One region of the Pseudomonas sp. EL_65y_Pfl2_R95 genome, then DNA from elsewhere that is predicted to be linked to it. Evidence: predicted binding sites of a transcription regulator. Region 1 holds the regulator's gene; each other region holds the start of a gene.

Region 1 (10,456 bases):
GGGCATTCCGTTACTGCTATTGGTCATGCTTGGCATGGTCATGTTGCCGATCCCGCCATTTCTCCTGGACGTGCTGTTTACCTTCAGCATTGCCCTGTCAATTGTGGTGCTGTTGGTCGGTATTTATGCCTTGCGACCGCTGGACTTCGCGGTATTCCCGACCATCTTGCTGGCGGCAACTCTGTTGCGCCTAGCGCTTAACGTTGCCTCAACGCGGGTGGTGCTGCTCCACGGTCATGACGGTCATGCGGCCGCGGGGCAGGTGATCCAGGCTTTCGGTGAAGTGGTGATCGGCGGTAACTACGTGGTGGGGATCGTGGTCTTCGCGATCTTGATGATCATCAACTTCGTGGTCGTCACCAAAGGTGCTGGGCGCATCTCGGAAGTGAGTGCACGTTTCACCCTCGACGCCATGCCCGGCAAACAAATGGCCATCGATGCCGATCTTAACGCCGGTTTGATTGAGCAAGCAGAAGCCAAGAAGCGGCGTTCAGAAGTGTCCCAGGAAGCGGATTTCTACGGCTCGATGGACGGTGCCAGTAAATTCGTCCGTGGTGATGCGATTGCAGGCCTGCTGATTCTGTTTATCAACCTGATTGGCGGCGTCGCCATCGGTATTTTCCAGCACGGTTTGAGTTTTGCTGACGCTGGCAAGGTTTATACCTTGCTGACCATTGGTGACGGTCTGGTTGCCCAGATTCCATCGCTGCTGCTGTCTACCGCAGCGGCAATTATGGTGACCCGGGTTTCCAGCTCGGAAGACATGGGCGCGCAAGTCAATCGCCAGATGTTCGCCTCGCCGCGTGCTTTGGCGGTGGCTGCCGCCATCATGATCGCCATGGGCCTGGTGCCGGGCATGCCGCACTTTTCCTTCATCAGCTTGGGTTTGGTGGCGGCGGGCGCGGCTTACTGGATTGCCAACAAGCAGCGCGTGGTCAAAGAAGATGAAGTCAAAGAAGTTCAGCGCCAGCAAGAACAACTGCCTGCGCAGCGTGCTCAAGACGTTAAAGAGCTGGGCTGGGATGACGTAACCCCGGTGGACATGGTCGGCCTGGAGGTGGGCTATCGGCTTATCCCTCTGGTTGATCGCAACCAAGGCGGCCAGTTGCTCGCGCGGATTAAGGGCGTGCGCAAAAAGCTGTCGCAGGAGATGGGCTTTTTGATGCCATCGGTGCATATCCGCGACAACCTGGATTTACAGCCCAATGCTTATCGCTTGACCTTGATGGGCGTCAGCGTGGCTGAAGCAGAAGTGTACCCGGACCGTGAGTTGGCGATTAACCCAGGGCAAGTATTTGGCACCCTTAACGGGGTTGCCGCCAAAGATCCGGCGTTCGGTCTCGAAGCGGTCTGGATCGAGGTCAACCAGCGTGATCAGGCCCAATCATTGGGCTACACCGTGGTTGATGCGAGCACGGTCGTTGCCACGCACCTCAATCAAGTGTTGCATAAGCATGCCCATGAGCTGCTGGGCCACGAAGAAGTCCAGCAGCTTATGCAGTTGTTGGCGAAAAGCTCGCCAAAGCTGGCTGAAGAGCTGGTGCCGGGGCTGGTGTCGCTGTCGACTCTGCTCAAGGTCTTGCAAGCGCTGCTGCAGGAGCAAGTACCGGTGCGCGATATCCGCACTATCGCCGAAGCCATCGCTAACGTGGCACCAAAGAGTCAAGATCCCGCCGCTATGGTTGCTGCGGTGCGAGTGTCGTTATCCCGCGCAATCGTGCAAAGCATCGTGGGACTAGAGCCCGAGCTGCCTGTGATCACCTTGGAGCCAAGGTTGGAACAGATATTGCTAAATAGCGTACAGAAGGCCGGGCAAGGTTCAGAAGAAGGCATCCTTCTTGAACCCGGTATGGCTGAAAAGCTGCAACGTTCATTGATTGACGCAGCGCAGCGCCAGGAAATGCTTGGCAAGCCAGTGATCCTGCTGGTGGCGGGGCCGGTCCGGGCGATGCTGTCGCGGTTTGCACGAATGGCGGTCGCCAATGCCTATGTGTTGGCGTACCAGGAAATACCGGATAACAAGCAAGTCACCATCGTTGCGACGGTGGGTCAGAATTAAGTGGGGCCAATCGCACAGATGAAGTCCGGCCACCACAACACCGAGGTCACAGGTATGCAGGTTAAACGTTTTTTTGCTGCCGATATGCGTCAGGCCATGAAGCTGGTTCGTGAAGAGCTGGGTGCTGATGCGTCGATCATCGGAAATCGCCGTGTGGCCGGCGGTGTTGAGCTGACCGCCGCATTGGATTACCAAGTGCCTGCGGCCCCGGTGCGCCAGCCGAATCCCGCATTGGAAAGCGAGCTGCGTAATACCCAGTCAAAAATCGCTGCAGCCCATGCCGAGCTGAGCTTGCGCATTGAGCCAGAGGTGGCAAAAGACCTGCAGTTATTTGCAGAGCTGGCCGAGCAGCGGCCTGAAAGCCCGTTGGACGTCGCGGTTCGGGCCTCAACCCACGCTGCAGCCGCCGCAGTTGAGCAAAGCACTATCGATGCCATGCGTTCTGAGCTCTCGGGGCTGCGTGAGTTGATTGAAGTTCAACTCGGTTCGATCGCCTGGGGGCAAATGCAAACCCGTCGCCCGCAGCAAGCTAACTTGTGGCGGCGCCTGCAGCGCATGGGCCTGCCGGCCGATGTGGCCCGTCCGTTGCTGGAGCGTGTCAGCGAAATTGCCGAGCCGCGTCAAGCCTGGCGCATGTTGTTGGCACACTTGGCGCACTCGATTCAGGTGCCCAAGCAAGAGCCGCTTGAAGAGGGCGGTGTAATCGCTTTGGTGGGTCCTGCTGGCATGGGCAAGACCACCACTATTGCCAAGCTCGCCGCCCGTTACGTACTCAAGTATGGCGCACAGAATGTCGCGCTGGTGAGCCTGGACAGCTACCGCATTGGTGCCCAGGAGCAACTGAAAACCCTGGGTCGCATTCTGAATGTGCCGGTGACCCTTGTTGATCCAAGCCAGTCGCTGACGCAGGTCATTACGCCATTGATGCGCAAACGGGTGGTTTTAATTGATACTGCAGGCCTGCCCGCCAATGATCCGGCACTGCGTATGCAGCTGGAAGCTCTGGCGAGTCGCTCGATTAATGCGAAAAATTACCTGGTTATGGCCGCAACCAGTCAAAATCAGGTACTCAAATCGGCTTACCATAGTTACAAGCGCTGTGGGCTTATGGGCTGTATTCTGACTAAACTGGACGAAGCCGCGAGTATGGGTGAAGTTTTGGGCTTGGCGATCAGTCAACGTTTGCCAGTGGCTTATGTGACCGATGGCCCGCGTATTCCAGATGATTTGCAATTGCCGCGAAGCCACCAGTTGGTGAGTCGCGCGGTAGGCCTTCAAGCGCAGGAAGAGCCAAGTGAAGACACCATGGCTGAAGTCTTTGCCGGCTTTTACCAGCAACCGGCTAAGCGGGCTAGTTGATGCAATACCCGATGATTTTTAGCACAGCCTGTTTACGAACGGCGTGTGTTCATTTTAGTCGGAGCACAATGGATAATGTGCTCCTGACCCGCGTGAGCAAGGAGCGTAATTAAATGGCTGTTCACCCAGTTCAAGTAATCGCTGTCACTGGCGGTAAAGGCGGGGTTGGCAAAACCAACGTGTCAGTCAATTTGGCCATGGCTTTGGCTGAAGAGGGACGGCGCGTGATGTTGATGGATGCCGACTTGGGTCTGGCAAACATCGACGTGCTCCTCGGACTTACCCCTAAGCGTACGCTGGCGGACGTCATCAGTGGCGAATGCGATATGCGTGACGTTGTGATTCAGGGGCCTTGCGGTATCCGTATTGTGCCAGCTGCTTCCGGCACCCAAAGCATGGTGCAACTAACTCCGATGCAGCACGCTGGATTGATTCAGGCGTTCAGCGACATCAGTGAAAACATTGATGTGCTGATTGTTGACACCGCAGCCGGCATCGGCGATTCGGTGGTCAGCTTTGTGCGCGCGGCGCAGGAAGTATTGGTGGTGGTTTGTGATGAGCCCACCTCAATCACTGATGCCTATGCATTAATAAAGCTGTTAAATCGCGACTACGGCATGAATCGTTTTCGGGTGTTGGCCAACATGGCGCATACCCCGCAAGAGGGTCGAAACCTGTTTGCTAAGCTAAGCAAGGTAACGGATCGTTTTCTTGATGTTGCGCTGCAATATGTTGGCACCGTGCCTTATGACGAGTCGGTGCGCAAAGCGGTACAGAAACAGCGTGCAGTTTTTGAAGCATTTCCACGTTCAAAAAGCTCCGTGGCGTTTCGAGCAATTGCCCAGAAGGTCTGCACATGGCCTTTACCCGCCAATCCGCGCGGGCATCTGGAGTTTTTTGTCGAGCGTCTGGTGCAACAACCTGCTACTGACACGCCGGCATGACAGCGGCGTCTGGACTTCGAATGTATAGCAAAGCGCAAGGTAAAGACTTGCAACATCAGCTGATCGAGCGTTATGCGCCACTGGTTAAGCGAATTGCCTATCATCTTTTGGCGCGCTTGCCAGCGAATGTTCAGGTCGATGATTTGATTCAGGCGGGCATGATTGGCTTGCTCGAAGCTTCAAAGAAATACGACGGCGCCAAAGGTGCCAGTTTTGAGACCTTTGCCGGCATTCGCATCCGCGGCTCAATGCTCGACGAGGTGCGAAAGGGCGATTGGGCGCCGCGTTCTGTGCATCGCAATAGCCGCATGGTCAGTGATGCAATTCGATTAATTGAAGCAAAAACCGGTCGTGACGCTAAAGATCACGAAGTTGCGGCCGAACTCCAATTGAGTCTCGAAGATTACTACGGCATTCTTGGCGACACTTTAGGTAGCCGCTTATTCAGTTTTGACGACCTGCTTGAGGACGGTGAAAGCGGCGGCTTGCAGGAAGATGCCAGTCACAGTCAATCCGGGCCTTCACGGGAATTTGAGGAAGAGCGCTTTCAGGCAGCCCTTGCTGATGCAATTGGTAACCTGCCGGAACGTGAGCAGTTGGTCATTTCGTTGTACTACGACGAAGAGCTCAACCTCAAGGAAATCGGCGAAGTGCTGGGGGTAAGTGAGTCTCGGGTTAGCCAGTTGCATAGCCAATGCGCCGCACGTTTGCGTGCGCGTCTAGGTGAATGGCGAGCTAAATAAAATTGTAATCAGATACTGAAAAACCTTGTATAGCAAGGCGCAAGCAGTGCGCGCCGAGCTTACGATTAGGGGTGCATTCAGGATGCTGGGTGCACTGGGGAATGTACGGAGGTCGACTTGGACAAGAACATGAAAATCCTCATCGTTGATGACTTTTCAACGATGCGCCGCATTATTAAAAACCTCCTGCGTGACCTGGGGTTTACGAACACCGCTGAAGCCGATGACGGCACAACCGCATTGCCGATGCTGCAAAGCGGCAGCTTCGATTTTCTGGTGACCGACTGGAACATGCCGGGCATGACCGGTATTGAACTGTTGCGCGCCGTGCGTGCAGATGATCGTCTGAAACAACTGCCGGTACTGATGGTGACTGCCGAAGCCAAACGTGACCAGATCATCGAGGCTGCTCAAGCCGGGGTGAATGGTTACGTGGTGAAGCCATTCACTGCTCAGGTGCTCAAAGAAAAAATCGAGAAGATATTTGAGCGTGTAAACGGCTGATGTCTGCGCTGAGGTTGTTATGGAACACGATGATTCGCAAGTGGGTGACTTTGAGTCGACCCTGAAAAGTAATGCCCACCAGTTGCTTGAAAGCCTTGAGCGCGGCAATTTCAGTGAGGCGGTCCAAGTCATCAATGAGCTTAACAAAGTGCGCGACCGTGGCCTTTACCACGAAGTCGGCAAGCTGACGCGCGAGTTGCACAGTGCGATCGTCAACTTCCAGCTGGACCCGCGCCTGCCTTATGCCACTGAAGCCTCGCAAATTACTGACGCCACCGAACGTCTCAATTATGTGGTGACCATGACCGAAGATGCGGCCAACCGGACCATGGATCTGGTTGAGCAAAGTGCACCTCTGGTTAACGATATCCGCACTGACGCACAAAGTTTGAAGGCCGACTGGGGGCGCTTTATGCGCCGTGAGATGGGCGCTGAAGACTTCCGTGAATTGGCCAAGCGGGTTGAGTTGTTCTTGGCTAACAGCGAGCGCGACAGTGGCAAGTTATCCGGACACCTGAACGATATTTTGTTGGCTCAGGATTACCAGGATTTAACCGGTCAGGTGATCAAGCGTGTGACTCAACTGGTAACTGAAGTTGAGAGCAACCTGCTCAAATTGATGCTGATGGCGACTCAGGTTGACCGCTATGCCGGCATTGAGCATGACCCGGAAACGTTGCGTGCAGAAAAACAACAAGAAAAAAATCCATCTCAGGGTGAAGGTCCGCAGATTCATGCCGATAAGCTTGATGACGTCGCATCTAGTCAAGATGACGTCGACGATCTGTTGTCCAGTCTGGGATTTTAGGAGCACGTCCATATGAGCTTCGGCGCCGATGAAGAAATTCTCCAGGACTTCCTGGTAGAGGCCGGCGAGATACTCGAACAGTTGTCCGAGCAGTTGGTTGAGCTGGAAAGCCGCCCGGATGACATGAATCTGCTCAATGCGATTTTTCGGGGATTTCACACAGTAAAAGGCGGTGCCGGGTTTCTCCAGCTTAATGAGCTGGTGGAGTGCTGCCACATTGCTGAAAACGTCTTCGATATATTACGTAAGGGTGAGCGCCGGGTAGATTCGGAGCTGATGGACGTTGTCCTCGAAGCGCTTGACGCGGTTAACGGCATGTTCAACGACGTGCGTGAAGGTGCCACGCCAACGGCTGCGACGCCTGAGCTGCTGGCGGCCTTGGCCCAACTCGCCGAGCCTACACCAGCGGCCCAAGACTCTGGCGCTGCGGTTCCGGTGGAGACTGTATCCGCTGCGGCCGTGGCCACTGCAGAAACGGCCCCTGACGATATTACTGACAGTGAATTTGAGCAGTTGCTCGATGCACTCGATGGAACCCCTCCGCAGGTTGATGCACCTGCTGCCAGTGATGAGATCACTGATGATGAGTTTGAGTCGTTGCTCGACCAGTTACACGGCAAAGGTCAGTTTGCCGGTGAGCAGACGTCGGCTGCCCAAGAGTCTGCCGCAGGGGTGCCTGCCACAGGTTCGCCTGCCGCAACTCACAGCAGTGATGAAATTAGCGATGACGAATTTGAAGCCTTGCTCGATCAGTTGCATGGCAAAGGCCAGTTTGTAGCTCCTGAGGTCGTTGCACCTGCCGCCGCTGTTGAGGCTGTCGCAAGCGCTCCGGCGCCCACTGCGGGCGGCGATGACATCAGCGACGATGAGTTCGAAGCTCTGCTCGATGAGCTGCACGGTAAAGGCAAATTTGCCGAATCTGCGGTCAAGCCTGCCGTTGAGCCAGTAGCGCAGCCGGTCAAAGCCAGTGCGCCCCTGGTAAAGGCTACACCGGCGAAAGCCCCTGCACCTGCCCCTGTGGCTGAAAAAGCGGCTCAAGCCAGCGAGGCGGAAACTACGGTTCGGGTTGATACGGCGCGGCTTGACGAGATCATGAATATGGTCGGTGAGCTGGTTCTGGTGCGTAACCGTCTGGTTCGCCTGGGTGCAAGCAGCAACGATGAAGCCATGGGCAAGGCGGTTTCCAATCTGGATGTGGTCACTGCAGATTTGCAAACCGCGGTGATGAAGACCCGCATGCAGCCAATCAAGAAAGTATTTGGCCGCTTCCCGCGCTTGGTTCGTGATCTGGCGCGTAACCTGAAAAAAGAGATCAGCCTGGAACTGGTCGGTGAAGAAACCGATCTGGATAAAAACCTGGTTGAGGCGCTGGCTGATCCATTGGTGCACTTGGTGCGCAATGCGGTTGACCACGGCATTGAATCTCCTGAAGAGCGTGAGGCTGCGGGCAAGTCGCGTGGCGGTAAGGTGGTGTTGTCGGCCGAGCAAGAAGGTGATCATATTTTGCTGATGATCACTGACGACGGCAAAGGTATGGATGCCGACGTGCTGCGGGCCAAAGCGGTAGAGAAGGGTTTGTTGGAGAAAGACGCCGCCGATCGCCTGAATGAATTTGAATGCTACAACCTGATTTTTGCCCCGGGTTTCTCGACCAAAACCGAGATATCCGATGTGTCCGGCCGTGGCGTTGGCATGGACGTGGTGAAGACCAAGATATCTCAGCTCAATGGCACGGTTAACGTGTTCTCGGTCAAAGGCCAGGGCTCGAAGATCGTCATTAAAGTGCCGCTGACGCTGGCGATTATGCCGACCTTGATGGTCATGCTGGCGGATCAGGCTTTTGCATTCCCCTTGGTTAACGTCAACGAGATTTTTCACCTCGATTTGTCGCGAACCAACGTGGTGGATGGTCAGGAAGTGGTAGTGGTGCGTGAGAAGGCCTTGCCATTGTTCTACCTCAAGCGCTGGTTGGTGAAAGGCGCCGCCCATGAAGAGCAGCATGAAGGCCATGTGGTGATTCTCACGGTTGGCAGTCAGCGTATTGGCTTTGTGGTTGATCAGTTGGTGGGTCAGGAAGAAGTGGTGATCAAACCGCTCGGCAAGATGTTGCAAGGCACGCCTGGCATGTCGGGTGCGACCATCACCGGGGACGGGCGTATTGCACTGATTCTCGATGTGCCGAGCATGCTCAAACACTACGCACGCCGCATGTGACTGTCGCCTGCGCAGCGTTCACGCTGCGCAGTAAAGGAGCTCTAATGGCTGTAAAAGTATTGGTAGTGGATGATTCCGGCTTCTTTCGCCGTCGAGTCTCTGAAATCCTGTCCTCTGACCCGAATATTCAGGTCATCGGCACGGCAACCAATGGCCGCGAGGCGATCGATCAGGCGCAAAGTCTCAAGCCAGATGTGATCACCATGGATTACGAGATGCCGATGATGGATGGCATCACGGCCGTGCGTAACATCATGCAGCGCTGCCCAACCCCGGTTCTGATGTTTTCTTCGCTGACGCATGAAGGCGCGCGGGTTACCCTGGATGCGCTGGATGCCGGTGCTGTGGATTTTCTGCCGAAGAATTTCGAGGACATTTCGCGCAACCCGGACAAGGTCCGCCAGTTGCTCTGCGAGAAAGTCCACAACATCGCCCGCAGTAACAGGCGCAACCTCAGTTCGATGACGCCTGCCGCAGCCCCGGCAAGCACAGCGCCTACAGCTGCAAGCGTGTTACCCAGGCGAGCCACTACGCCGTTAACCGCTGCCACGCGAGCAACTACAGAATCAGCGCGACCTGCGACGGCTCATGCCGGTAGCACTGCTGGCAGCCAAGGCCACGCAAGCAGCAGCGCTGCACCCAAACATAAAGCCTACAAGTTGGTTGCCATTGGCACCTCGACGGGCGGCCCGGTGGCATTGCAACGGGTGCTCAGTCAACTGCCAGCCAATTTTCCGGCGCCCATTGTGCTGATCCAACATATGCCGGCGGCGTTCACCAAAGCCTTTGCCGAGCGCCTGGACAAACTCTGCCGAATCAACGTCAAGGAAGCCGAGGATGGCGATCTGCTGCGCCCGGGCTTGGCGTTGCTAGCACCCGGCGGCAAGCAAATGATGATTGATGCTCGTGGTTCAGTGCGGATTCTGCCGGGCGATGAGCGCCTTAATTACAAGCCTTGTGTCGACATTACCTTTGGCTCGGCCGCGCGAACCTATCAGGATAAAGTGCTCGCGGTTGTACTCACCGGTATGGGCGCCGATGGCCGCGAAGGAGCGCGACTGCTCAAGCAGAGCGGCAGCCAGGTCTGGGCGCAGGATGAAGCCAGTTGCGTGATTTATGGCATGCCCATGGCCGTGGTAAAAGCCAACCTGGCTGATGCTGTTTATTCGCTCGATGACATCGGCCGCCATATCAGTCAGGCGTGCATCTGATGGATGTTCTGAGCCTGATCGGGATCATCCTGGCCTTTGTCGCTATTTTGGGCGGCAATTACCTTGAGGGCGGCCATGTAGGCGCGCTGCTCAATGGTCCTGCAGCGCTTATCGTGATTGGTGGCACCTTGGGCGCGGCGTTCCTGCAGGCGCCGATGAATGTCTTCAAGCGCTCGCTGGTGATTGTTCGCTGGATTCTCTTTCCGCCGCGTATCGACCTGGCAGGCGGCATCGATCGCGTGGTTAATTGGAGCCTTGTTGCGCGTAAGGAAGGTCTGCTCGGGCTTGAGTCACTGGCTGATCTGGAGCCCGACGCCTATGCACGCAAGGGCTTGCAGTTGCTGGTGGATGGCGCTGAGACCGAATCTATTCGCAGCGTACTTGAAGTGGATTTGTATACCAAAGAAAGCCACGACATTCAGGCCGCCAAGGTATTTGAAAGCATGGGCGGCTATGCGCCAACCATTGGCATCATCGGTGCGGTGATGGGCTTGATCCACGTAATGAGCAATCTGGCCGACCCGAGCATGCTCGGAAATGGCATTGCCGTGGCCTTTGTAGCAACCATTTACGGCGTCAGCTTTGCCAACTTGCTGCTGTTGCCAATCGGCAAC
Region 2 (10,456 bases), on a different contig from region 1:
ACGTTTATCGGCAGAGAGGTTGTTTCGAACGCATCGAGAACGATCTCAAGCTCGCCTTTTGCAACCCGTTCAGCAACCTGATAAGACAACACCCGGGTGAACCCCCAGCCCATGCAGGCGGCGTTGATCGCCGCCTGATTGGAACTCACCACCAGGCGTGGCTTGGGGTGCAACGTGATGTGATTATCCCCTAGGTCGAATTGCCACTCGGTGAGCAAGCTGCTTGCCGAAGACATCACAATCGGCAGTGTCATTACATCTTTTGGGTACTGTGGGCGGCCTACGCGATCGAGAAATGCCGGTGCGGCGCAGACCACCGGACGAATTTGCCCAACCTTTACTGCCTGAAGATTGCTGTCCGGCAACTGGCCAATACGTATGGCGACATCCAGGCCTTCATCGACCATGTTCACCAGTCGGTCCACTAGCAGTGCGTTGACGGTGACTTGGGGGTGTTGCGTCAGGTACTCGGTGATCAGCGGAATCAGGAATAACTCACCGAACATCACCGACGCGGTTACGGCCAGATTGCCCCGCGCGCGCGTGCTACTGCCGGTTGCCAGTTCTTCCGCTTCTTCGAGGTCGAGCAGAATGCGTTTGCAGTCATCGACATAGCGCCGGCCGGCGTCGGTTAAGCGCAGACTTCGTGTGCTTCGTGCCAGTAACAAGGTGCCTAGCCGATGCTCCAGTCCCGCAATCACCCGGGTCACGCTGGGTGGCGACATACCGATCAGCTTTGCCCCACCGGCAAAACTTTCCGCCTCAGCAACGGCGAGCAGTACTTTCATCTCCTGAAACCGGTCCACTATCACCGCCTGCTTACAGAGTGAGCTCAATCGCTACCAGCATAGCGGTTGATCGCGACAGTAATATGGAACGCCTGCGCACTTTGATGTGCAGGCGGTGTGAAAAGGGGGAGCGGGTCTGGCGTTCGGATGCTATTTGCCACATCCGACCTTCGGTGATGGCGGCGGCCAACACCTGCAGACCCTTTCAATACAGCATCAGGCTCGCAATAGGGCATCCAGTTCCCCCTTGCGTTCGAGACTGGCTAGCTCATCAAAGCCGCCGATATGCCTGTCACCAATAAAGATTTGCGGCACGCTTCTGCGCTTGGATTTATGCAGCATTTCCGCCAGCCGCTGCGGGGAGGACGCCACATCAATTTCAGTGGTGCTGGCGCCCTTGCGTGCCAACAAGCTTTTGGCGTTGAGGCAGTATGGACAATGCTGGGTAGTGTAGAGGGTTACATGGCTCATGCTGGGCTCCTTAGCGTGCAGAAGGTGGAAAGTCCACTTCGGTAACGGCCAGGTTGTTTAGGTAGTTGGTCAGGGTTAGCTGTGCGACTTGGGCAACCACTTCAACGATTCTGCTGTCAGTCAGGCCCGCATCGTGGGCCGCGGCTAGTTGGTCATCCGTCAGGTGACCGCGGCTTTCAGTGATTTGTCGCGCCAGAGTGGCCAGGGCACTCAATTCGCCTGATCGTGCCTGACCAATGGCGTCCTTGCTCAAGCCGGCTTTTTCACCGAGGAAGGAATGCGCCGCGATGCAATAATCGCAGCCGTTGACTTCTGAAGTAGCGAGGGCGACAACTTCTCGTTCAGCCGCACTGAGCGAGCTTTTGCCCATGGCTTGAGCCAGCGCCAGGTAGCCATTCAATGCTGCCGGAGCATGGGCCAGTGTCTTAATCCCATTGGGGATAAAACCGTAGTTTTTTTGCACGTTTTCAAGCGCGGCACGTGAGCCAGCAGGGGCTTGGTCGAGGGTCAGAGCAGTAATGCGTGTCATGGTCGTTCTCCAGTGGGTTTGAGTCGCGAGCTTGTCGGTCAAGCTTGGAGTGAATATTAAGGGGTCGGTCTTTCCTTTCGGCTTCAGATAGTCGACTGTATGCAACAGATCGTCTAAATCGGAAGCGCCATGGACCGTTTATCCACACTGCTCAAACACTTCAACCTGCATGCTGCCACTTATCATCAGGGCGGCTTTTGCGGAGTGACCGATATTTCAAAGGGCAGCTATGGCCATGTGCATCTGCTGCGCTCCGGTCGCCTGTGTTTCAGGGATGAGCAGCACCAGATCATCGAATTGACCGAGCCGAGCTTGGTGCTGGTGGTCCGTCCGCAAGAGCATCGGCTAGTGGCGACTGAAGCCGATGAAGCTGAATTGGTATGCGCAACCCTGCGTTTCGATGGGGGGGCTGACAACCCGCTGACCCTGGCCTTGCCGCCTTACATCATCAAACCTCTTCGAGAACTACCCGGCCTGCTCGGCAACCTTGAATGGCTGTTTGAAGAAGCATTCGGCGATGAATGTGGTCGCGATGTGGTGTTGAATCGGCTGTTCGAACTGATGGTGATTCAGTTGCTTCGCCATCTTATCGCCAGCCGCGACATCGCTTCGGGGATGATGGCTGGACTGGCTAACCCACGCCTGTCGAGGGCGCTCACGAGCATGCATAACGAACCAGGGCGTAATTGGTCAGTGGCGGACCTGGCGAGCCTTGCAACCATGTCGCGAGCCAGTTTTGCCGCGCACTTTCGCCAGACGCTGGGCATTACCCCGGCCGATTACCTTACCAACTGGCGAATCAGTCTGGCGCAAAAACGCCTGCGTGAGGGGCGGCCTATCGCGTTGATCGCCGACGAGGTTGGCTACGAAAGCCCATCTGCGCTTGCGCGTACCTTCCGCCGCAAGGTCGGCATCAGCCCGAGTGAATGGATGCAGGGCAAAACGGTGTAGGCACCACCGCTTTCAGCGGCAGATAGTCAGGCATCATCTTTGGCTCAGCACTTGATTGGCTATATATGATTCGTATATAAAGCATATATTAAGAGTATGGAGCTTTAACAATGGGCATTGTTAACATAGATGATGAGTTGCACGATCAGTTGCGCCGGGCCACTAAGGTGTCATGTCGTTCGATCAACGCGCAGGCTGCTTACTGGATCAGGGTCGGCATGCTCTGTGAGATGAACCCGACGCTCAGTTTCAATCAGATTATTACCCGCGAACTTGGCCTGGCAGGTGTTTCAGCACAGTCGCTGACGGCGCATGAAGCATGATCAAGCGACCTGAGGAATTGGCATTGCTGGCTGAAGCTGGCCGCCTGCTGGCGTTAGTCTTTGGCATGCTGGATCGGACTCCGCTTGCGGGTATGTCGACCCTGCAGATTGATGCCATGGTCGAGCGTTTTATCGTCAATGACCTCCAGTCGCGCCCCGCGAGCAAGGGCCAGTATGGCTATGGGTTTGTATTGAATTGCTCGGTGAATGAGGTGGTCTGCCACGGCGTGCCATCGCAGTCCCGAGTGTTGGTGGACGGCGACATTGTTAATCTAGATATCACGCTGGAAAAGAATGGCTACATCGCCGACTCGAGCAAAACCTATCTCATTGGTGAAGTCAGCCCCGCCGCTAAAAAGCTGGTACAGGTCACTTACGAGGCCATGTGGAAAGGCATCCGTGCGGTTCGTCCAGGAGCGCGACTGGGTGACATTGGCGCGGCAATCGAAAGCCATGCCAAGAGCAATAGCTATTCAGTCGTGCGCGAATATTGTGGTCACGGCATCGGCCGGGAAATGCATGAAGAACCGCAAATACTCCACTTCGGCACGCCGGGAACGGGCCTCGTCCTTCGTGAGGGCATGGTCTTCACCATTGAGCCGATGCTCAATCAAGGCGGGCGCAGGGTGAAAACCAAGGCCGACGGCTGGACCGTTGTCACCCAAGACGGCGCACTTTCCGCACAGTTCGAACACACCGTTGCCGTCACCGCATCCGGCGTGTCAGTACTGACACTGCGCCCTGAAGAGCGGGGGATGATTGGCGGGTGAAGGATTTGCCGGGGTGATTGCATGCCCAGCGTTCGAGAAGTCGTTGAAGGTACGGTTTTCGGTGGAACCTCAATCAAAGGCAATGAGTTCTCCGCGGCACCGAAGCATTCGGCTTCGCTGTGGACTTATTACAGCGTGCCTGGCACTGATATGAGCGTTGGCTTGGGTGCCCGCTACATCGGTGAATACTATTTTGATGCCACCAACACCGGCAAAAGCGATGCGACCACACTGTTTGATACCGCTTTCAACTATCAGATTGTCAAAGGCACTGACCTTGCTGTAAACGTCAGCAACCTGTTTGACGAGCAGCACGTAGTGGGCTCCGGAACCGCGGACTACTACAACCCCGGCCGCGAAATCACCGCCAAGCTCAGCTACAACTGGTAAGCCAGAAGCGGGTAGCAGACGGTTCGCAACAGCTGAAAACAACAAAGGCGCTTATAAGGCGCCTTTGTCGTTTCTGGGGGCAACTGTCTCTGGCTCGGCGGGATGCCGCGTAACGCCGTCGCTCGTAGCCTTAATGAAATGGCGAAAGAACTTAGACGATTTGAGCGAGTTGCCTGGCGATTTCAGGGTGGGCATCAAGTAAACGAATAAGCACGGTGGCTTGAGGGTTCGGCTTGGCGCGGTTCTGCTCCCAGTTCTTTACCGCGCTTGCGGTTGCACGCAGATGTTGGGCGAAAACAGGCTGAGACATGTTCAGCTTTTTTCGCAGGGCAACGATCTCTTCAGCTGTCGCCGGTTTAATCTGTTTGATCTCAACCTGATGGCTGCGCAGAGTGATTTTGCCTTGACGTTCTTCGGCCAAGGCGTCGAATCCTTCGCAGAGTTCGGCAAAAATATCGCGCTTTTTGTTCATTGTTTTCCTCTCGCCTGTAATTCGTCTTCCAGCCGCTTCTTCAGTGCTTTGCGCTGGTCATCGCTTAAGTCTTCTAGCTATGGGTGGCCTAGGTGAATGGAAGCTGTGAGATTGCCAGATATCAGGTCTTTTTAAGCCTGCACTTATTTCCAGCTAGGCTCGAGCAATGGGTGAGGCGTCTTTTTACACCGTAATCGAACCACAGAAGTGGCCTTCACAGAGCAGTCCAGGCGCTAAGGCCGCCGCCGAACAAATCTTCGCGTTTCGGGGCTTAAGAAAGCCGATGGGCGGCCGATGTAGTTGTACGTTGTCATACTAATTACAATAAAGCGGAGATTTTTATGCCCCTTCAACTGTCATGGAGGCAGAAATTTCGTTGCCTTATCGCCATCTGCTTGCTCGGCCTGGCGGTGATGGCGGGTTCTGCGTTATGGGTTAATGAGCGACTTTCGGCTGCATTTCAGTCCCAGCAAATGGCGACTGATTTTCAGGCCAAGTCGACCCAGTTGCTCAATGACTGGTTGCGCATGCGTAATCTGCGTAGCCAACTTGCACCGGACACGGTCGAGCGTTTCGGCGAGCAACTGACCGAACTGGAAGACAGTGCCAAGGCGTTTGCCGCGGCGTCTCGTCAATTGGATGACGAAGCCACTGTAAAACGAGCAGACCAGATTGCTGCTCTGCTCAGCAGTGACTTGGCGATGCAGCGCCAGTGGCTGCAACTCAATCAGAGTCTTGGTCTGCGCGCGACAGACAATGTGCGTCAGGTATTGGCTAGCGCCTCCGCCGAGTTGGAAGCAATCAATATTGGTCTGATCAAGACATTTATTGCGACGGCTCTTGCTCAGCAGCGCGATTACTTATCGTCGTTCGATCCAAGCTCAGCGGCAAAAGCCCGGGAAGCGATTGCAGCCATGCAAAAGCAAATTACCGAACTTGACTGGCAAGACAGCACGATCGGTAAGAACGCGCGTGAGTATGAGCAGGCGTTCGGTCAGGCGAATGCTTTGATTAGTCAGATCCGTGACGTGCAGGAACAAATGAAGACTCAGGCGCAACAGATAGAAACCTCTGTAGACCAGCTAGATACCGCGCTTACTGATGGCATTGTCGCGAGTACGGGTCGAGAGGTTGAGCAGGCTCGCCAATCGACGGTGGTCATCTTGGGGCTGACTTTTCTCGGTGGTTCGATATTTCTGCTGATCTCCCTTGGCCAGGCCTCTCGCGCCTTGTTTGGCCAGTTGAACCGTGTGACCGAATTGCTGGCCCGTGTCGCTGCTGGCGATCTGACTGGGCAACTGGCTATTGGTCACAACAAAAAAGATGAGTTCAATCAACTGGGTATTGCCACCAACCACATGATCCAGCGCGTCGGCGGGCTGATTCGCCAAGTGGCCGACGGCAATCGTGAGTTAGAGCGCTTGTACGCCTACCTAAAAGAAGCCATGAGTCGGCTTGAAATCAACAGCGAGCAGGTCGAACAGCAGACCGAACAAGCGGCCTCGGCTTCACAGCAAATTTCCGCAACGGTCAACGAGATAGCCCGCCGGACTAACGATGTCGGCACGGCCTCGCAGGCCGCCTGCAATTCAGCACAAGTCGGCAGCCGGATCATTGGTAGCAGCGTCGACAACATACGCTCTCTATCTGGCGTGATCCGCTCCACCCATGAGCAGGTTACGTCGCTGACCCAAAGTGGTCTGCAGGTCAACAGCATCATCGGTGTGATCAATGGTCTGGCCGATCAGACCAACCTGCTGGCCTTGAACGCGGCAATCGAAGCGGCCCGTGCAGGTGAGGCGGGGCGTGGCTTCTCGGTGGTGGCTGACGAGGTCCGCTCACTGGCGCAGAGAACGGTCGCTGCCACAACCGATATCGGTGCGATAGTTAGCGAACTGCAACGTCAAACCCAGAAAATGGACCAGCTGATCGGCAGCGGTTTATCACTCGCCCAACAGAGCGAAAACGATGCCGGCGATGTGGCCAACGCGATTGGTGAGATCACCCATTCGGTCGAAACCCTGACCGCAGAAATGAGCCAGGTGGTTGTGGCTGTCGAGCAAATTTCTTCGACTACCGACGACATCGCGTCGAAGATGGAAGATATCAACACCCATACCGGGGAAACCCGCACCTTGCGTCAAACATTGGACACCCATACCCAGGGGCTTCAGGCCCAGGTCACAGCACTCAGCGAACGCACGGGGAAGTTTCGCATTGCTTGATGGGCAATCATTTTGCTCCTTGAGCCTAACCGACGTTCTACTGGCACATAAAACGTGGTCTGCCCCCTTTTTACTCTGATACTTGCCTCGGTAGAGGGGATCGCCAAGTGATCAATTTACGTCGGGCAGTGTCCGCTTGGTTGGTTTGGGTGAATAGGGAAGGCGAAGCTGCCACGATCTGGAGTTTCGGGGCAACGTCACTTAACTAGATAACTTCATGCTGAGCTTTGAGGAATAAATTTTCTAAAGTCATACGGCAGCATGCCGGCCAAAGCTTCCCAGCCTAGCTCCTCAATATCGTAGGTAAGTCCAAGTTGATCGAGAACTGTGGTAAGCCTTCTGGGGGCTCCAGCACCCTTGCCGCCGCTGCCTCTCTTCAGTTGTTTCTCTTCTTCATCGAAGTAGAGTTTTGTCACGAGAGTCATAATCCCTAGGCTAAGGACAATCCATTTACGAGACATCATCTGTTCGAAGACCTCGCCGGTTTTGTTTACCGGTATACCGAGAACGGCCATGAGACATTCGGGGTTTTTACGGTGTGCCCGGTATGCTAGCCATAGCGGAGCCATCTTCTGGCGGTAAACCTTTCGCCAGTTCCCAGGTTCGTATATCCATAACGCTGACTCGCCGATTTGCCCCTTGCTGCCAATGAACTTGGCTGCGAATCGTAGGGTCAGCCAGCTCCAGAAACCTTGGTCATTTTCCAGCGTCTCTTCGTCCAGACCTCCGGCGATAATGGCCTTGTCGATGGCTTCTGCAAGATTCAGTTTTGTTGCAAAGGCTTCTTGATCGAAAATAGATGCAGAGATTGGAGCACCGCACGCTTTTGTAAATGTCATACCATCCAGCAACTCTGCTGGCACTGGGGTTGATGGGTTCTGCCGGGCCTGCTCTAGCCAGATACGCATCTGATTGATGCCATCTTGGTTGAGTACTCGCATCTGCAACATTTCCATTTCAATCCTCCTTAGTCATGTCCATGGCATTTGCGAGATTGGCGCGCAGCTTTTTCTCCCTGCTGAAGCCCGTTACAGCTTTTTGAGCCCAGTCATCTATCTCGCTATGTTCGATAGTTTTTGGGCAAGGGCAGCCTGCCCATTTTTTGCCTTGTTCCAACCACATATTTGAGGTACTGCCGTCACCTGCATCGCTCTCATCATCGCCAGTACCTTGTTGGTCGTGCGCTAAGTAAGTGAGGATGGCCCGGATCACACCAGGAAGCAGAGATAGGAGGATAGGGCTGGACTTTATCTCTTGCTTGGTACCCAAAGCGCTGTCGAGCACCAAGGTCGGAGTGTCGCCCATATTCTCAAGCTCCCAGACACCGCCGTGAAGGTCGCGCATGACAATGGGGAGCAGTGAGCGCTGTGGTGTTTGCCCGTCCTGAGTGTTGTGAGCTTCCACGCTTTCAGCTGTTGCCAGCAAACGACAAGACCCAGGCTCTACAACTAATACTCGGTAACGAACATCTTCGGGGTCGCCCATCGAGGAGATGTCGAACTGGGAGCTTGCGCCATCTAAGGTGAATGCCTTCCCCGCATGCCCCCAATCATGGCGGATACGTAGAACCCTGCCGCGTTCGGCCTCTACTACTACTTCAGCATCAGGTTTGAGGTCGTAGCCGTTGAGCTTGAGTTGGACATTACAGGTCAGCTTATTACCCTGAGAATCAAGAATGATTGTCACGTCCTCTCTGAGGATTTTGGTGCGGCCAGTGAAGTTGAATCGACGACTCACTCTTCTGTCTCCTCATCTTCGTCCGAAGATTCTCCGAATGGGGTAGAGCCAACTTTCATTATCAGGTCGCGGTTTAGATCTGCTGCTAGGAATGTCATTTCAAAGTGCGGATCAGTAACGTGAAGCACCAAACTGTCATAGCCGCCGTTTACGACCTTGACCGCGTCGTTGCTCATAATTATGAAGCCACTTTTATCATCAACACCTTTGGTGGCCGCTCTGTGTAAGTCGAAATCGAATCTGGAATGAGCTTTGAACGGGTTGCGACCACGCAGGTCGTAGGCAGCCCTCAAATTTAGGGTGTAGCCCTCACTATTGGTGAAACCCTCGGGGTTGCCTACCAAGTGTATTTCACCTGCTGATTGCTTCAACTTCCAGCATCTTGGTGTTGGAGCTGGGATATTGGGAATATCTATTTCTGGCGTCTTTTGTGGGTTTTTTTTGCGTTCAATCGACTCTTTATCTTTTGATGCTTGTGGCGGTGCGTCGCTAGCCGGGAGAGGGAGAACTGCTGCCAGCAAGTTGTGGTCGGGTTTGCCTTCCTCAGTCATCAGCTTGTCGAGTAGTTTGAGTGCACTTTCTCGCACGAAAGGAATGAGCCTAAGAGCTGTGCTGTACTTCTGCTCTTGGAATTTATCTCGAGAGCTTTTCCAGTCTGTGTGCGCGGGGCATTCAGCTCGGCGCAGGGCATCCGCTATCGCGCTGTTTGAAGTGTGAATAAGGGCAACGCTGTCAGGGGTTCGCTTGCGACTTGTCAGGTTGGGAATGATCAGCTCATCTCTGATGTATATCGGGAAGTGACGGCCAGGCTTTCGCTTGATTAAGACGTCGAAATGGCCTCTTTCAGGTAGGCTTTTGGCTGGCTTGATTACCATCGGAACCCTGAAATGCACGACTTGTCCATGCTCTAGTGCTGACTCTATGTCTTGGGGAGAGATCGAGGTTTTGTAGCTTGACCAGTCATAGTCCAGATCACTTGAGCCTGATTCGTGAATTACGTCGACCTTAACTGTTGGCGACTGACCAAGTTGCAGGAGGTTTCCAGCAAGCTGAATAGCATCTTGGAACTGTTCATTTTCAAGATCTGAACGCTCGAGTTCTTCAAAGCTACTAGCATCGAAACGTTGATATTTATCACTGCAATGATCTCTCAACTCAACAATCAGATTGCCAGCAAGGATCGGTATGAAATACTCACGAGCAATGGCTGATGCTAGGCGCTCCAACGTCACGTGCTCCTCATATACCCAAGGAATAACCAGTCCTAGTCCAGGTTCGTTTTCGCGAGTCAACCGGAAGTCGGAATTCAGCCTCGCCGTGACCTCATCGTTGGTAAACGGAACCTGAAGTCCGCCTTCCTCCTTGCTGAACCAGCCATCTGGTGTGTACTGCGTTTCGGCGATCGTGTGGTGGCGCAGAGTGGTCTGCCCCATTAAGTGTAGTCTTGGCTCTGATGCTCTGATGGTTGCTGCAAAAAACGAACGGACACGACTGGTGCGTGGAATAACGATTTTACCAACACCCCAACTACCGCGAGCGCCGTCGCCTTTGTTGGATAGGCCTTCTGCTCTAAAGAAGTGATAGAAATTGCCGCCAGCTTCTGGCTCAGTCGTGTTTACTTTCCCTTCAAGACCATTTGTGCCGAAGTCTTCGATAGTCAGATACGAGCAGGTTTCTGTATTCCACTCCGGTAGGCGGGCAAGGCTAATTTCCTTCGCAGAGAAATGAGCTTGAACCTCCTCTGGAAACCAAAAAAGAGCCTGTTCAGCAGGTAATTTGCCTAGGGAAAAAACAATTCTG
Region 3 (10,456 bases), on a different contig from region 1:
ATTGTTGCGTGCATCACGCACTTCGCCATGGGCCAGTTTCAAACGTTCAGGAATGCCATTGGCGACAGCAGTTTGTGTCAGTGCGCCACTGCTGTCATCGATCGAAAACGCGGTGACGGTGCCGCTCATTTCCCCGACAACATAGAGATATTTGCCGTCAGGAGAGAATGCCAGGTGGCGTGGTCCGGTGTTGTCCGGGAGACTCACGTAACCGCTGCCGATCGGCGAAAGCGTGCCGGTTTTGGCATCCAAGTGATATTGCAAAACCTGATCGGTGCCGAGATTGCCTGCGTAGGCAAAACGATTACTCGGGTCGGTGCGGATCGAGTGTGCATGCAGCCCGGTCTTGAACGTCTGGATCTTGTCAGAAGGCTGATAGGACTTATCAATCGCCTGCACACTGACAAGGTCACCGCCATAGGAAGCAGCGAGCAGGAATCGCCCTTCTTTGTCGGTAGACAGATACGCCATGCTTTCGGCCAACGGCGCTTTGGATAAGGGTTTCAGATGACCCGTTTTGGCATCGATGCTGAAGCCCACCACCTGAAATGGCTTAACTCGTAATGCCGCGAACAACACCTTGCCGTCAGGCGAAAGGGCCATAGGGTTAACCTGATCACCGGCGTTTGTTTGTTCCACCAAGGTCAGGGCGCCGCTGTTTTGATCAAGCAGGTATTGGGAGATCATCCCGTCGCCTGGGCTGGAGATATAGGCAAAAGTGGCAGCATTAGCCTGCAGGCTTAGGCCGCAAGCAACTGCTGCTGCCATAAAAAGAGGTTTGTGCATGGGAAATCCTTTATTTTTATGATAGTGGTCAGTCATCCTATGACTGTATCGAGATCACCGCAATCACTGATTTACTGGTCACGTCAGCCACCTTGAATATGCGCTTATCGCAGTCACGCCAGCGGCTTTGCAACCCACACCACAAGATTCATCGGCCAAAAACTGGGCAGTACTAAGGGCCGATAACAGCGAAAATACAAGTTAAGCGCGGTGCAATGGGATTATCTCGGGCGCAAATTCCCGGGCTTTCTGGATGGCGTTATTAACAGGGACAAGGCTATCGAGTGGCAGGTAAAATAGCCGGCTTTGTTAAAAAGCTGGAGATCTACCCTTGGCAATTCACTACTCGCCCTCCCCTGACGCCATCGCATGTGGCCGCACGGGCGCAAGCCTCAGCAGCACACAGGAAAAAGCGCAGGTGTCCTGCAAGCTTTGCCTGCGCTCGATGGAAAAAGAGGCGACGCCTGCCGTTATTAATCGCTCACCGAGCTTGGCCGACCTGCGCGCGGCAGCTAAGGCAGCAAAAGCGGCACCCGCAGTAGCATCTGCACCTACGCCTGCACCACCCCCTGTAAAGGCGACAGCGAAGCCAGCCCAAAGCGTTCGCGACGCATGGCGCCAGAAGTTAGAACAAATGCCGGGCCACAACCGCCTGCCACGCAGCGCCGCTAAACAGAAATTCGTTTAAGCCCTGCACAAGGGACAGACTTATTAACGCCCAACAAATCTTGGTGCATTAATAAGTCTGTCCTTGTTCTGCGAATACCCAATGCTCGACCAGACGACCAATAACCAATCCTTCCCCACCGTAGCGCGTGACTTTGGTCATCCAAGGTGGCAAGCCTGTTGCCGCTCAGTAAATGATTCAGGTAGCGCAGGCCAAGCTGCCCACCGAATAAAAACCTAAGCGCTGAAAATCAGATGTTCGCGACCTGTGCACAGCGCGCACATAATCTTCTTTGAAATCAACGCCCCAGCAGCGCATTTGGCGCCCTTACGCCACGTCCCAACAACGCTTTGTAGCCCGCACCGGCATTAGTCTCTCAACCTTTAGGCCAGCCGACCGATACAGAAGCAAGCGCACGTTTAACCTGCCTTTGCGCTGAACGAGGACCTGCCTGATGTTGCTTAAACTGAAAACGAAAGTGGTGCTGCTCGCACTGATACCGGTATTGCTCTTTGCCTTGGTTATAAGCGGCGCGGCCGCATGGGTGTTACAAAGCCTGGCGACCCAAGAACTGAAAGTAACCCGCGAACGACTGATGCAAGAAAGCCGCGATGAACTGCAGCACTACTCGCAAATCGCATTGGGTTCGGTGCAGTCGCTGTATGACAACGCAGCCCCGGGCGATATGGCCAGCCGTGAACAAGCCATCGCCATTTTGTCGAAAATCAAGTATGGCAAAGATGGCTACTTCTTTGGCCATGACTCTAACGTGGTTCGCCTGTTTAGAGGCGACAGCCCAGTTGATGTCGGCAAGAATCTGAACGACCGCCGCGACAGCAATGGCGTGTATATCAACCGCGAATTGGTGCGGGTCGCTAAGGACAACACCTACTACGTCAATTACAGCTCGCCACTGCCGAGCGATGACTCGGTCATGGTCCCCAAAATGGCTTACAGCTATTACCTGCCAAAGTGGGACATGGCCTTGGGCACCGCAATTAATCTGGACGGCGTCGAGGCACAAATCGTTAAGGTGCAATTGGCGATAGATCAACGCATCAGCACCATCATCAGCAGCATCGTGGTGGTCGCGTTAGTACTGTTGGTCGTATTCGGCATTGCCGGTGTGGTTTTAAGCAATAACTTTTTGCGCCCGCTCCAGCAGATCAAGGACAATCTGGATGACATCGCCGCCGGTGAAGGTGATCTAACACGGCGTCTGCCGATCAATGGCGATGATGAGCTTGGCCAATTGGCCGGTTCGTTCAACCGCTTTGTCGAGAAGATCCATGGCATGGTCAGCCAAATGGTCGACGTAACCGGCCAACTGACCGGGTTGGTCGGCCAAGTGACGGAACAGGCTCAGCGCTCGGAAAATGCCATGGAGCGCCAGCGCCATGAGACCGATCAGGTTGCTACCGCGATCAACGAGATGTCGGCAGCGGCGCAGGAAGTTGCGCAAAGTGCCCAAGGTGCGGCTGAAGCTGCGCAGAAGACGGACACCGAAGGCCAAGCGGCAAAGAAAGTGGTCGACGGCAGCATCGAACGTATCCACACCCTGGTTCAGGATATCCGCAACAGCGGTGTCTCCCTGGATACCTTACAAAAAGACGTGACCTCAATTGTCAGCGTGCTGGATGTGATTCGCTCAATCGCCGAGCAGACTAATCTGCTCGCGCTCAATGCGGCGATCGAGGCGGCACGAGCGGGTGAAGCCGGTCGCGGATTTGCCGTAGTCGCCGATGAAGTACGCGCACTGGCCAGCCGCACGCAACAGAGCACGCAAGAAATCCAAGGCATGATCGACCGTCTGCAAAAAGGTACGCAGGATGCAGTCAACTCGATGCAGCGCTCCAGTGAAGCCGGAGATGCCACCAGCGAGCAGGCCAACCACGCCGGTAATTCCCTGGATGCAATTGCGCAACTGATCGGCACCATTAATGCAATGAACGCACAGATCGCCAGCGCCGCCGAAGAGCAAACTGCAGTGGCCGAAGAGATCAACCGCAGCGTGCACAAAATTGCCGTGGCAGTGGACAGCGTTGCCGATGAAACCCAACAAGGGGCGCAAACTGCACGCAACTTGTCAGGCCTGGGCGAGCGTTTAGGCGCGCTGGTTAGCCAGTTCCGTATCTAACCCTTCAGAGGCGCGCATGGCTTAGTCATGCAGTAAAGGCAGCACAACAAAATGGGGGCAGACATTAATCTGCTCCCATTTTTTTGCACAGTCAGTTGCCCTGCCCATGCATCCTTTTTCAGTTCCGCCAACGCACTGTTTAGCTGTCGTTTGCCTTACCTTTAGTCAAGGTCGCATTGGGCTCCTGGGCTGGGGCTGCATACCAGTTTTCCCGCGGCACCAGCTTGGCATCTTGCGGATCACCGAGGTAATGCGGCGACATAATCGCTACGCCGTACTCATTGAATACGTCCTGGATATGGGCGTGCAACACGCTGAGCAACTGCGCCCGAGGTCGTGGCTCACTGGGGATCGCCTTGGCCACGAGGCGGTACTCCGGGTAAAAGTCTGACAGAGCGGTCTGGAACACCACCGGCGATGGATCGTGAACGATGCCGTCGGTGCGCTTAGCGGCCTCAAGCAGCATGGCTTCAACTTGTCGCCACGGCGTGTCATAGCCAATGGTGACTACGGTATCGACAATGTAGCCACTGCCATCGACCGTGCGTGAATAGTTCTTGGTCACACCGCCCGTAATCATCGCATTCGGAATGGTCAGCACCTCACCCAAGCCGGTGCGGATGGTAGTGGTGAACATACCCAACTCGGTTACCGTGCCTTCATGCCCGCCTACGTTGACGAACTCCCCCGGACGCAAGGTCCGCGAATAAGTGAGGATCAGCCCGGCTGCGGCCTGCCCAACCACGCTTGATGCCCCAAGGGAAATCATCAGGCCGACCAACACCGACAAGCCTTTAAAAGCGTCAGTCCCTGCACCCGGCAAGTAGGGGTAAGCCATGGCTAATGCAAACAACCAAATCGCAATAGAGGTCAGGCGCATCGTTGGTTGCAGCGTCTCACCGCTCAACCAGCTGATTGTTCCAGGGCGCGACATGCGCATCAATAAACTGCGGGTAAAGCCAATAATGCCGCGGGCAATAAAGAAGATCGCCACAGCAACTGCCAGCCCTGGCAAGGCCCCGATTATGCCCTCCAGTAAATACCTGGCCAGGTTCAACAGATAAACATTGAGGCTCTCGCCCCATGGCCGGGTATAGGGGAACCGTGACAGCACAAAGCTCAGCCACTGATAGCTGAACAACAGCACCAACACCCAGTACAGCAGCCACAGTAGGCGGTCGACTACATAGTAAATATTTTTGATATCTATCAGCGGTGTGCGACCGACCTTAAGCGCGCTGATATGGCGCTGCATAAGGCGTGGTAGCAGCCCGGCAAGCTTGCGTCGAACCCAACTCACACCACGCAACAAGACAAAATAGATCAGGGTAGCAACAAGGCTTAATCCCGCAGCCACCAGCATGAAATGCACATTGCGGGTTTGTTGCGTTTCGGCCACGACAATACGTAGTTTCTCGGCGGCAATTTCCGCCGTATCGCGGGCTGACGTATCAGCGGTGTCAATATCCCCGGGAGAGATAATAAACGCCCGGCGCTGGCCGAGCAGCACCACGAAACTTTTCAGCACCGGCTCAACCCTGACCTCTAGTGCCTCATTACTGTCCAGTGCCTCATCAATCACTGCACGGGCCCGATTAACGCGCTGTTCAGGTGTTTCACTAAGTAAGGTTGCACGGATGACAGCAATACTTCGATTGGCAATCTTCAGCTCCGCCGGCACCCCTGCAACCACCATTTCAGAGGGATCTGCAGCAGATACTCCACTTATCCAACTCGACCACAGAACACAACAACAAACCGCTATCCACAAGTTGGCTGCAACGCGCATTACTGATTCTCCATCACATCGACTACCACAACGCTGTGGCCCCAGCACAAAACCGCTAATTGAGCCCACTTCGGGCCCTGCTATAAAACCGGCAGAAAACCCGTAATGAACAAACCGACTACGTTACCCCTGTTGATTCACAGAGTAGAAACTGGCAAAGCATTACGACGTTCACATCCTGTCTGTTGAACACACAGACGCGGCCCAGCAAGTAGGGCTAGAAACAATTTCAATCGCGGATTTCTTTACCCCGCAAGCTTAGCCTAGGCGATGGCCTGTTGCAGGTTCGTCTTGGCTTAGTTGCACCTTTTACAACAACCGACCCGCGGCGATTCCAATCAACAAAGCGTGCCACTGGATTAACAGCCCCCGAAGCGACGAGCACGAAACTGAAAAACGAGCTCGACAGGTGTGGCGCAAATTGTCAAATTTATGGCGGGTGATGCCAATATTTAAAACTCAATAGCTTACAGAATCGGTGCTGTTCAAACGAGGATGCAGGAAAGCTGACTGATTCGATACAGCTGACCTTGACCTGTTCTCCATAGCCGAAGCGCTTGATAAGCCAAAATAATAACGAGGAACCAGATATGGCCCTGCCAGAAACCTTTACCCATCAAGACGAACTGCTCACCGTCTCGAGCAACGCCCAGCCTTTTCTCGACGGCCTGCTGCACCCCGGCATCAGTGTAGCGCCATTGTTTCTCGACACCCACAATGGCGTTTGGTGCCTGCGCGTCAAGTTCAAACCCGGCGTCACCCTGCCAATCCACTACCACACCGGGGTTGTGCATCTCTACACCCTGTCTGGCTGCTGGTACTACACCGAATACCCTGATCAGAAACAAACAGCAGGCAGCTACCTGTTCGAACCCGGTGGATCAATTCACCAGTTCAATGTCCCCGCAGACAACACCGAAGACACCGACACCTTCATGATTGTGTCCGGCGCCAATGTCAACTTCACAGAAGAAGGCGAGTACGTGAACATGATGGATGCTGGCCTGATCAAGACGTGGGTTGACCAAGCGATCAAGCAGCAGCCTGGCGCTCAAGATGTTAAGTACATCAGCAGCCCAGTACCGAGCTTTACCAAGTCGTGAATAAGGCCTGCACTTAAGGCCAATTGCTGTCGCCTAACTACGTTTGCTCAATAGTCCTGATCACACTGGAATGTTAGGCAGGCGTTTTTATTGGCTGAATAAAACCCAAAGCCAGTGTGCGCACAATTAAAACTCGGGTGCGCACTCGAGCATGGCGTAGTGGTTTCAAAGAATCTCAATTTACCCTCTCATCATCAATAGCCTGTCTATGCTCAAACCGTGCGTTTTAGTGCAATCACGCAACGGCGATTCGCATGTGTCCATTGGTGTACGGAGACTCAAGTAGATGAGTAAGAAACTCGCAACAGCTAGCGTGCTGGCCATGTCATCGGCGCTAACGCTTGGTACCAGCGCTACAGCGGCAGAGAAAAGCAGCGAAGAGTTGGCGAAGCAATTGTCCAACCCTGTTGCAGCGTTAATCAGCGTCCCTTTCCAATATAACTATGATGAAAATATCGGCCCGGACGACAAAGGCTCACGCCATACGCTGAACATTCAGCCAGTCATTCCTATGGATATCAGTGAGGACTGGAACCTCATTTCCCGGACTATTCTGCCGATCATCGACCAAACCGACATTGCCCCCGGCTCCGGTAACCAAACGGGAACGGGCGATGTTTTACAAAGTTTGTTTTTCTCGCCTAAAGCGCCAACCGAAAATGGCTGGATTTTAGGGGCAGGCCCTGCCTTTCTGTTGCCCACCGGCTCTGATGATCTGCTCACTGCCGATAAGTGGGGTATTGGCCCAACAGCAGTCGCACTTAAACAATCAGGCCCTTGGACTTACGGTGCCCTGGTCAACCACATTGCCAGCGTGGCCGGCGATGATGACCGGGCTGATGTGAGCAGCACTTTTTTACAACCCTTCCTCTCGTATGCGACCCCAAATGGCGTCACCTACGGCGTCAACTCGGAGTCCACTTACGACTGGAAAGGCAACGAAGGTGCTGTGCCCATCAACTTTCAAATCAATAAAGTCACCAAGATCGGCGGCCAGATGATTCAGTACGGTGCAGGTCTGCGTTATTGGGCTCAGAGCACCGAGGCAGGCCCGGAAGGGCTGGCATTCAGGCTCAATTTTGTTTTGTTGTATCCCAAGTAAACACTCAATTAAAACCTCACACCGCAGATATTCAGCCGGACGATTTGCGCCCGGCCTGATCAATGACGGACACGCTGCGCATTGCCGCACCCTACAAGAACCACCATTTCCTCGGACATGCGCACCCGTACCAAACGCCAGGCAAAAAAAAGCGGTAGCTATAAAAGCTACCGCCTCGCTCAATAAAACAGGTCAGTGTTTTTTGTGAGCAGTCGGCTTGATTAACCAAGCCGCCAGAGCTGGCAGAAGCAGAATCGCGCCGAACATGTTCACCAAGAACATAAATGCCAGCAGGATGCCCATATCCGCCTGGAACTTCAGGGTTGAGAAGGTCCAGGTTGCAATCGACAGGGTCATGGTGACAGCGGTAAATACCGACGCTGTACCACGCTGCTTAAGCGACTCAACGAATGCGTCGCGCAGGTCCATATTACGTTCATGCATCTCGTGCTTGATCCGCTCAAACAGGTAGATGCCATAGTCGACCCCCACACCTACGCCCAAGGCCACAACTGGCAAGGTATTCACCTTGACGCCAATGCCGAGGAACGCCATCAGCGCATTACACAGCACAGTGACCAGTGCCAACGGGATGATCACACACAAGGTGATGCGCAGGGAGCGGAACATGATCAGGCAAAGGATGCTCACCGAGGCAAACAGCGCGATGTTCACCAGCTTATCGCCAGCGTGCACCACCTCGTTGGTCGCAGCCATGACCCCGACATTGCCGGATGCCAGCTGAAACTCGATCTCATCGCTGTCGTAAGCGGCCTTGAAGGCTTTGATCTTGTCCATCAGCTTGGTGATGGTGTCCGCCTGGTGATCTTTGGTGTAGATCGATACCGGAATCGCGTTACAGGCCGAGTTCATGTACTCAGTACCGACCCGTGTGGCAAAGCCGACACCTTGAGCGATTTGCGGGGTTGACTCAGGCAGCACACGCCACTTCAAGTCAGTCTCGGCGTAGGCTTGGGTCACGTTGTTAACGAAGCCCGACAAGCTGCGCACCGACGACACACCATCGTCTTGACGCAGATAAAGCTCGAACTCGTTAATCGGATCAAGCACCTCACGCTTGACGCACGGTGTTTCATCACCTTGGGCCTTGACGATGATCTGCAGCAGATCAACACCAATGGCAAACTCGCTGGTGATCATGGCTACGTCCTGGTTGTAGCGTGAGTCTGCGCGCAGCTCAGGTACACCAGCGCCGAGGTCACCCACGTGCAACTTACGCGCTTCAATCAAACCAAAGGCCAACAAGCAGGCGGCAATCAACAGCGCAACTGTTGCACCGCGACGCGTCGCCAAAACACCGAGCTTTTCCCACAAGCCTGCGCCCATGGTTTCTTTACCGCGCAGCCGCTGAGCATCGTCAGCCGACAAACGCATAAAGGAGAGCAGGATAGGCAGCAACATCTTGTTGGTGATGATCATCACCGAAACGCCGAGGGTGGCAGTAATTGCCAGCTCACGTACCATTTCAATGTCAACGACCGCGATCACCACGAAACCCAACGCGTTGGCCAACAACGCAACCGCACCCGGAATAAACAGCTTCTGGAAGCAATTACGCGAAGCCGTCACACCGTCGGCGCCATTTAGCGTTTCAAGCTTCCAGGCGTTGGTCATCTGTACGGCGTGGGAAACCCCGATCGAGAAAATCAGGAACGGCACCAGGATAGACATCGGGTCGAGCGTGAGCCCAACCAATGGCAGCAAGCCGAGCAGCCATACGACGGGAACCACCGCACAAATGAGCGCCCAGCTGGTCAGCATCAATGAGCCCGAGTACCAAAACAGCAGTACAGCGGTGATCAGGAACGCGACGATAAAGAACACCATAACGCCCGAGGCGCCGTCGGCAATATCACCGATCGACTTGGCAAAGCCGATGATATGAATGCTGACATCGTCGGTTTGATTTTCCTGACGTATAGCCTCCAGCTTATTTGCTACCGTTTGCAGGTCGAGTCGCTCACCTGTCTGCGGGTCTTTCTCCTGCAGGTTGGCAACCACCATCGCGGAGGAAAGATCATTGGAAACAATGCGCCCAACCCAGTCAGATTTCAGTGTGCGTTCACGCACCTGAGCGATTTGCTCTGGGCGCCCGGCATAGTCCGACTCGACCAGGTTACCGCCAGTAAAGCCATCCTCGACCACCTCGGTATAACGCACATTAGAGGTGAACAGGGAGGTAACCGAACTGCGCTCAACGCCATTGATGAAAAATACTTCATCAGAGACTTTACGCAGAATGCTCATGGCCTCAGGCGTGAACACCTCACCTTTTTTGTTCTTTACCGCCACAAGGATTTTGTTCGCACCGCCGAAGTCCTTTTGATAATTCAAAAAGGTCTTCATGTAGTCGTGGTGCAGCGGGATCATCTTGAAAAAGCCCGCTTCAATCTTGAGGTTGCTTGCGCTAAAACCTAAACCAATAGTGATTAGAATAAACAGCGCCAGCAGCGGCTTGCGCTGATGGAAAATCCAGTACGAAAGCTTACCCACTATGCCGCGTGAGAAATCCTTGCGGTCAAGGTGGTCGGCGTCTTTTATAGTATCTTCATGCTTTTTCACGTACTTACTCCTGGCGCCCGGCGTCGATAGTCATGACACCGCGGTCACCAACGGCCACAACATCACCCGCCTTAAGCTGTAGCGCTTTGGCCAGATTGGTTTGGGTAGTTGGAAGACGCTGAAAGTGTTCACCCTGGTCATCGCTGGCCATGATCAAGCCGCTATTACCGAATACCAAAATGCGTCCGGACTTGAGTTGGAGCCCTCCATTAAAAGCAATGGTGATGCCGGTCTCAGCTTTGCTCCACGTAGCGCCCGCATCACTGGAATGCCAGATATTGCCGCGCAT

What was found. The regulator FliA, encoded in region 1, starts transcription of late flagellar genes. The targets are predictions, from matches to a motif close to CTAAAGTTTNNNNNNNNNNNGCCGNTAA.
Region 2: AACY09_RS19155 (methyl-accepting chemotaxis protein) is a predicted target of FliA. The motif match lies at 4,965-4,992, and genes of this name have one in related genera.
Region 3: AACY09_RS16145 (methyl-accepting chemotaxis protein) is a predicted target of FliA. The motif match lies at 1,829-1,856, and genes of this name have one in related genera.

What each region holds. Positions count from the first base shown of each region.
Region 1 covers NZ_CAXAOV010000001.1:497,972-508,427, reverse strand. Annotated here, with positions in the region: gene flhA (flagellar biosynthesis protein FlhA) at 1-2,059, shown strand, start outside; gene flhF (flagellar biosynthesis protein FlhF) at 2,114-3,418, shown strand; gene fleN (flagellar synthesis regulator FleN) at 3,532-4,362, shown strand; gene fliA (RNA polymerase sigma factor FliA) at 4,359-5,105, shown strand; gene AACY09_RS02385 (chemotaxis response regulator CheY) at 5,235-5,609, shown strand; gene AACY09_RS02380 (protein phosphatase CheZ) at 5,629-6,417, shown strand; gene AACY09_RS02375 (chemotaxis protein CheA) at 6,430-8,631, shown strand; gene AACY09_RS02370 (protein-glutamate methylesterase/protein-glutamine glutaminase) at 8,676-9,842, shown strand; gene AACY09_RS02365 (flagellar motor protein) at 9,842-10,456, shown strand, end outside.
Region 2 covers NZ_CAXAOV010000006.1:212,394-222,849, forward strand. Annotated here, with positions in the region: gene AACY09_RS19115 (LysR family transcriptional regulator) at 1-806, opposite strand, end outside; gene grxC (glutaredoxin 3) at 1,005-1,259, opposite strand; gene AACY09_RS19125 (carboxymuconolactone decarboxylase family protein) at 1,270-1,788, opposite strand; gene AACY09_RS19130 (AraC family transcriptional regulator) at 1,918-2,739, shown strand; gene AACY09_RS19135 (ParD-like family protein) at 2,850-3,062, shown strand; gene map (type I methionyl aminopeptidase) at 3,059-3,832, shown strand; partial or broken gene AACY09_RS19145 (TonB-dependent receptor domain-containing protein) at 3,896-4,222, shown strand; gene AACY09_RS19150 (helix-turn-helix domain-containing protein) at 4,374-4,694, opposite strand; gene AACY09_RS19155 (methyl-accepting chemotaxis protein) at 5,036-6,919, shown strand; gene AACY09_RS19160 (hypothetical protein) at 7,135-7,875, opposite strand; gene AACY09_RS19165 (hypothetical protein) at 7,877-8,656, opposite strand; gene AACY09_RS19170 (hypothetical protein) at 8,653-10,456, opposite strand, start outside.
Region 3 covers NZ_CAXAOV010000005.1:66,598-77,053, forward strand. Annotated here, with positions in the region: gene AACY09_RS16135 (lactonase family protein) at 1-786, opposite strand, end outside; gene AACY09_RS16140 (hypothetical protein) at 1,118-1,474, shown strand; gene AACY09_RS16145 (methyl-accepting chemotaxis protein) at 1,908-3,590, shown strand; gene AACY09_RS16150 (mechanosensitive ion channel family protein) at 3,730-5,379, opposite strand; gene AACY09_RS16155 (2,4'-dihydroxyacetophenone dioxygenase family protein) at 5,970-6,482, shown strand; gene AACY09_RS16160 (transporter) at 6,769-7,584, shown strand; gene AACY09_RS16165 (efflux RND transporter permease subunit) at 7,777-10,167, opposite strand; gene AACY09_RS16170 (WD40/YVTN/BNR-like repeat-containing protein) at 10,172-10,456, opposite strand, start outside.